Regions from separate parts of the Variovorax sp. YR752 genome, predicted to be linked through region 2. Evidence: predicted binding sites of a transcription regulator. Region 2 holds the regulator's gene; the other holds the start of a gene.
The links. The regulator HrcA, encoded in region 2, represses chaperone genes, less so after heat shock. The targets are predictions, from matches to a motif close to TTAGCACTCNNNNNNNNNGAGTGCTAA.
Positions count from the first base shown of each region.

Region 1: a site for HrcA is predicted at 2,021-2,047, ahead of rpoH (RNA polymerase sigma factor RpoH). Genes of this name have one in related genera too.

Region 1 covers NZ_CALRZC010000017.1:33,952-37,353, forward strand. The annotation lists gene AAG801_RS06275 (Mpo1-like protein) at 1-3, shown strand, start outside; gene AAG801_RS06280 (aminotransferase class IV family protein) at 79-897, opposite strand; gene AAG801_RS06285 (LysR substrate-binding domain-containing protein) at 1,022-1,939, shown strand; gene rpoH (RNA polymerase sigma factor RpoH) at 2,076-3,017, shown strand; gene AAG801_RS06295 (DNA alkylation repair protein) at 3,089-3,402, opposite strand, start outside.
Region 2 covers NZ_CALRZC010000003.1:90,924-94,325, forward strand. The annotation lists gene AAG801_RS01380 (efflux RND transporter periplasmic adaptor subunit) at 1-571, opposite strand, end outside; tRNA gene AAG801_RS01385 (tRNA-Ile) at 836-912, opposite strand; gene hrcA (heat-inducible transcriptional repressor HrcA) at 948-1,955, opposite strand; gene AAG801_RS01395 (NAD kinase) at 1,987-2,892, shown strand; partial or broken gene AAG801_RS01400 (AAA family ATPase) at 2,930-3,402, shown strand, end outside.

The DNA of each region.
Region 1 (3,402 bases), on a different contig from region 2:
TAGCCGGCGGCCTCTGAGAGGGATGGCGCCCCTCACGTTCTCTGATGTGGCGCGCAACGTCCGCGCACAAGGGTCCATTCAAGGCGACACGAGCGCCTCTGCCTCATAGGCCCGGTGCAGCAGTTCCACGAAAGCCGGCGCGGCCGGCAACGCCACGTCGCCGATGCGATGCCCCGCCACGCCCGGCGTCCACGAGTTCATGACCACGGCGCCGGCCATCGCAGGCAGGTCGGCCATCCGCAGCACCTGGCTGCGCTGCGCAACGCCGAGGCGATCGAGCTGCCGGCGCACGATGCCCATCGTGGTGCCGATAAGGATCTCGGCCTCGGGCCACACCACCGCCTTGCCGTCCCAGAAAGCCAGGTTCCAGATCGACGCCTCGCCGAGCCGGCCATGCCGGTCGAGAAAGGCCGCGTCGTCGAAGCCCTGCGCGGCGGCCTGGCGCAACAGCTGTGTCTTGGCACCTTCGCCGACGTGCTTCACCGACGGCAGGAAGCGCTCGTGTTCGATCGCGGCCAGGGTCAGCGGGCTTGCGGGGCCGTTGGAAGGCGGGCCGGTGCGGATCAGCAGCTCTGGCACCGCGTCGGCCACGGTGAACTCGCCGACCGGGGAGTAGACGGTGGCGGTCAGCGACAGGTCCGCCGGGCCGGCCGCCAACGCGGCCCGCAGGTGCGCGCGCACTGCGTCGTCGGGCAGCGCCTGGCCGAACAGGGTCTGCGAGGCGAAGCGCAGCCGTGCCAGATGGAGGTCGAGGCCCCGCACCCGGCCACCGCGCACCTGCATGGCCGTGAAATGGGCGTGGCCGGCGAAGGCCAGCGACGCCAGGGTCTCGGCGGGTGCGGGCTGGCCGTTGCGCCGCACGACGAAAGAGGAAGAAGAAGGGGCGCTGGCGGACATGGTTTCGTTGCTCCAGGAGGGGACCGTTGCGGATGGACCATCAAGTTCCCGAACTATCTCGCGTTGACTTCTCTCTGAGAAACGAATAGTTTTTGAGAAATCATCAAAAATCATTTGAAGATCGATGCACCCCCAACTGATCCCCGGCACCCGCGCCCTGCGCACCTTCGAGGCTGCCGGGCGGCACCTGAACTTCACGCGAGCCGCCGAAGAAGTCGGGCTGACGCCGGCCGCCGTGAGCCACCAGATCAAGGAGATCGAGGACCAGCTGGGCGTGCTGCTGTTCACGCGCACCAGCCGCAGCATCCGCCTGACGCCGGCCGGCGCCGTGTGGTTCGAAGCCACCGCCGATGCGCTCGACACCCTGCGCCGCGCCGCCGGCCGCGCCCGGCGCATGGCGCGCGGGGCGGCGACGCTGCGCGTGTCGACCAGCGCCCGCTTCGCGACCAACTGGCTGCTGCCCCGGCTGCCGCAGTTCCGGGCCGCGAACCCGGGGCTGGAACTGGGTTTCGACATCTCCGATGCCCTGCGGGATTTCGACGCCGATGACATCGACGTGGCGATCCGTTTCGGCAGGGGGCACGACGCGGGCACGCGCGCGCAGCGCCTGTTCGACACCGTGATCGTGCCGGTCTGCAGCCCCAAGCTGCTCACCAGCGGGCCCCCGCTGGCAACGCCGCGCGACCTGCGCCAGCACACGCTGTGCTACGTCGACTGGAAGACCGACGGCATGGTCTGGCCGAACTGGCCGATGTGGATGGCCGCCGCAGGCATCGACGGCTTCGACGACAGCCGCTGCATCGGCTTCGCCGACTCGAGCGACGTGGTGCGCGCCGTCACCGAGAGCGGCATGGTCGGCCTGGCCGACCTGGACATGATCACCGCCGACCTCGCCCAGGGCCGGCTGGTGCGGCTGTTCGACCTCGGCGTGCCCATGGCGGCGGGCTACGCCTACCACCTGGTCTACCCGGAAGGCAGCGCCCGGGACCCGCGCATCCTGGCGTTCCAGGACTGGCTGCTCGGACAAGCGGCACGGACTTGAAAAACGCCAAATGGCATACAAATATCCAGCAAATCGCGACAAAAGCTATCGCAACGATAGAAATGCAAGGGAACCCTTGGCTTAGCACTCCCTCTAACCGAGTGCTAATATGACCGCCACAAAGGAGTTTCCCCTGATGACAACGCTGTCTGGAGTCTCTGCCAACCAGCTGGCCGTCGCCAACCCATGGTCGATGGTCCCCCCGCTGGGCAACCTGGATGCCTACATTTCGGCCGCCAACCGCCTGCCGCTGCTCACGCTCGAAGAAGAGCAGGGCTTCGCACGCAAGTTGCGCGACCAGAACGACCTCGAAGCCGCCGGCGCGCTGATCCTGTCGCACCTGCGCCTGGTCGTCTCCATTTCCCGCCAGTACCTGGGCTACGGGCTGCCGCACGGCGACCTGATCCAGGAAGGCAACGTCGGTCTCATGAAGGCCGTGAAGCGTTTCGACCCCGACCAGGGCGTGCGGCTGGTGAGCTACGCCATGCACTGGATCAAGGCCGAGATCCACGAGTACATCCTGAAGAACTGGCGCATGGTCAAGGTCGCGACGACCAAGGCCCAGCGCAAGCTGTTCTTCAATCTGCGCTCGATGAAGCAGAGTTTCAAGGCCGACTCGGCCGCGGCCGACAACGGCACGCACCGGGAAACGCTGAGCCCCGACGAGGTCTCGCAGATGGCCACGCGCCTGAACGTGAAGCCCGAGGAAGTGCTCGAGATGGAAACCCGCCTGTCGGGCGGCGACGTGCTGCTCGATCCGGGTCCGTCCGATGACGGCGACGAAGGCTTCGGCCCGATCGCCTACCTGGCCGACGCCACGCAGGAACCGACCGCCTTGCTCGAATCGCAGCAGCGCGACCGCCTGTCGAGCGACGGCATCGCCACCGCTCTCGAGGCGCTGGACGACCGCAGCCGCCGCATCGTCGAAGAGCGCTGGCTCAAGGTGAACGACGACGGCTCGGGCGGCATGACGCTGCACGACCTGGCCGCGGTGTATGGCGTGAGCGCCGAACGCATCCGCCAGATCGAAGTGGCGGCGATGAAGAAGATGAAGAAGGCGCTGGCCGAGTACGCGTAAGCGTTGCGACCGCCCTCCTCCACGAAAAAGCCCGGCAGTGCCGGGCTTTTTTTCGTTCAGGGGGCGTCAGGTCAGGGTATCGATTTGGTCAACGTGCGCAACGCCCGCTTCGCGATGTAGCGGGTCTCGGCGGTGGGCGACTCGGCCACCCAGCGCGTGCACAGCGTCTCGACCCATTCGGGCTGCGTCTTGCTCGCGTCGTTGAGCCAGTTGGCCACCGAGTTCTGCACGTAGCGATGGCCGTCCGCGCGCAGCGGCTCCAGCAGCGGCAGCGCCAGCCAGGGCTCGGCCTTCAGCGCTTCGATCTGCGCGCACCACACACCGCGCGGGCGCGTGAGTTCACTGGCGAAGCGGCGCACGTTCGGGTCGGCATCGGTTACCCAGG
Region 2 (3,402 bases):
GGATCGTGGCCAGCGCCATCGCCTGGCCCGGTGCCACGAGCGCGCCTTCGGTCACGCCGGAGCGGCCGATGCGTCCCGCGATGGGCGCGGTGATGCGCGTGAAATCGAGGTTGATGCGCGCCGCCTTCACGGCCGCCTGCGCGGCCTTCACGCCGGCTTGTGCCTGCACCAGCGCGGCCTGCGCTTCTTCGTGCTCCTGCCTGCTCACCGCATTGGCCTTGACCAGTTCGCCGAAGCGATCGGCCTTGCCGCGCAGGCTGGCGATGGTGGCCTGCGACGTGGCCAGCGCGGCTTGCGCCTGCTCATGTGCGGCCTCGAACGGGCCGGGCTCGATCTCGTACAGCACCTGGCCGGCGTGGACCATGCCGCCCTCTTCGAACAGCCGCTTGCGCACGATGCCGTTGACCTGCGGCCGCACCTCGGAGACGCGGTAAGCGGCCGTGCGGCCCGAGAGCTCGGTGTGCACGGCCACATCACTGGCGTGCAGGGCGACCACGCCGACTTCGGGCGGCGCGTCATCGGTGGTGGGGGCCTGCTTGGCGCCGCATGCAGCGAGCGCGAGCAGGGACATCGGAAGCAGAAGCTTGAAAAGCGGGGTCATGGCCATCGGGAATCGCGGTGCGGTACGACGCGCACGGGGGATCGCCCGGCTGGTTACATTTGCACCCAAATGGTGCATTCTGCCTTCGATGTTGCGTTGCAACCTGAAGGAATCCTGTGCTCGCCGTAGGTGAAATCGGCGGCGGCCGTGGGCCGCGCTCGCGCGCCCCTGGCAGCAAAGAAAAAGGCCGCGCAGTGCGGCCTTCATCGGAGTGTCTATAGAGGGGGAATGTGGTGGTAGGCCGTGAGTGGCTTGAACACTCGACCAACGGATTATGAGTCCGCTGCTCTAACCAACTGAGCTAACGGCCCACGCGGGCCCGATTCTATGCGCCGCGCGCGGCCACCTACTTGCGGTAGCTCAGCGCGTTGCTCACCAGCCGCGACGTGATGTCGACGATCTGGATCATGCGGTCGTACGGCATGCGGGTCGGGCCGATCACGCCCAGCGTGCCGACCACCTGGCCGTCGACCTCGTAATTGGCGCTGACGATCGACAGCTCTTCGAAGGGCACGACCTGGCTTTCACCGCCGATGAAGATGCGCACGCCCTCGGCCTTGCTCGACACGTCGAGCAGCCGCATCAGCTGCGCCTTCTCTTCAAAAAGATCGAAGGCGCGCCGCAGCTGCCCCATGTCGCTGGAAAAATCGGTCACCGACAGCAGGTTGCGCTCGCCGGAAATCACGACATCGTCGGCCTTGGCATCGGTGAGCACTTCGGAGCTGACCTGCACCGCCGCCTGCATCAGCGCGGCAATTTCGCCGCGCAGCTTCTCGACCTCGGATTGCAGCCGGTCGCGCACCTGCTCGATCGTCAGGCCTGCGAAGTGCGCGTTGATGTAGTTCGAGGCCTCGACCAGTTGCGACTGCGAGTAGTCGGACTCGGGGAAGATCACGCGGTTTTGCACGTCGCCGTCGGGCGACACGATGATCACCAGCAGCCGCCGCTCCGACAGGCGCAAAAATTCGATCTGCTTGAACACCGAGGCGCGCCGCGGCGCCATCACGACGCCGACGAACTGCGACAGGTTCGACAGCAGGTGGGCGGCGTTGGCGATCACCTTCTGCGGCTGGTCGGCCGCCAGGCTCGGCGTGCTCATCTGCTCGCGCTGCGCGGTCAGCATGGTGTCGACGAAGAGTCGGTAGCCGCGCGTGGTCGGCACGCGTCCGGCCGAGGTGTGGGGGCTTGCAATGAGCCCCAGCGCCTCGAGGTCGGACATGACGTTGCGGATGGTCGCGGGCGAGAGATCCAGCCCCGCCGAACGCGAGAGCGTGCGTGATCCGACGGGTTGCCCATCGGCGATGTAACGCTCGACCAGCGTCTTCAACAGCAACTTGGCACGGTCGTCCAGCATTGCAAGATTTTAGTGTTGTAATTTGTTAGCTATGACCTCTCGCTTTCGTCACGTCGCCCTGATCGGCAAATACCAGGCTTCCGGCGCCCGGGCGCAAGCCGATGCGCGCGACGGCGTGATGGAGGGCATTGGCGCCTTCCTCGAATCGCAGGGTTGCACGGTGTTCGTGGAGCGTTCGTCCTGCGAGGACACCGACGCGCCGCCGCACCCGCGCTACCAGGCGCTGTCAGTCGAAGAAATCGGCCAGCGCTGCGACCTCGGCCTCGTGGTCGGCGGTGACGGCACCATGCTCGGCATCGGCCGGCAGCTCGCGTGCTACGGCATCCCGCTGATCGGCATCAACCGCGGCCGGCTCGGCTTCATCACCGACATCCCGCTGGACAACTACCAGGCCACGCTGATCCCGATGCTGGCCGGCGAATACGAAGAAGACCACCGCAGCCTGATGCACGCGCAGGTGATCCGCGACGAGGCCGTGGTGTTCGACGCGCTCGCGATGAACGACGTGGTGGTCAACCGCGGCGCCACCTCGGGCATGGTCGAGATGCGCGTGTCGGTGGGCCGCCATTTCGTGGCCAACCAGCGCGCCGACGGGCTGATCATCGCGTCGCCCACGGGCTCGACGGCCTATGCGCTGTCGGCCGGCGGGCCGCTGCTGCATCCGGCGGTGCCGGGCTGGGTGATGGTGCCGATCGCGCCGCACACGCTGTCGAACCGCCCCGTGCTGCTGCCCGACGCCGACGAAATCGTGATCGAGCTGGTGAGCGGTCGCGACGCCAGCGCCAATTTCGACATGCAGTCGCTCGCCTCGCTCGCCATCGGCGACCGCGTGGTGGTGCGCCGCTCCGACTTCCGGGTGCGCTTTCTTCATCCGCGCGGCTGGAGCTACTTCGACACGCTGCGGAAAAAACTCCATTGGAACGAAGGGGGCTCCTGAATGAAGGACCATGCCCCCCGCTTGAGGACGAACTGAGATGGCTTTGCGACGCATCGCACTGCGCGACTTCGTGATCGTGCGGTCCCTTGAACTCGATCTGTCGGCCGGCTTCACGGTGCTGACCGGGGAAACCGGCGCCGGCAAGTCCATTCTGATCGACGCGCTGCAACTGGCGCTGGGCAACCGCGCCGACGCCGGCGCCGTGCGCGAAGGCGCCGAGCGGCTCGACGTGAGCGCCGAGTTCGACGCCGACCCGGCCCTGGCCGGCTGGCTCGACGAAGGCGGCTTCGAGGTCGGCGACGGCCTGCTGCTGCGCCGCACGGTCGACCTGCAGGGACGCAGCCGCGGCTGGATCAACGGCAGCCCCGCGACCGCCACGCAACTGCGCGAGCTGGGAGACCGCCTGCTCGACATCCACGGCCAGCACGCCTGGCAGAGCCTGACCCGCCCCGAGGCCGTGCGCGGCCTGCTCGACGCCTACGCAGGCGCGCGCACCGACGCGCTCGACGC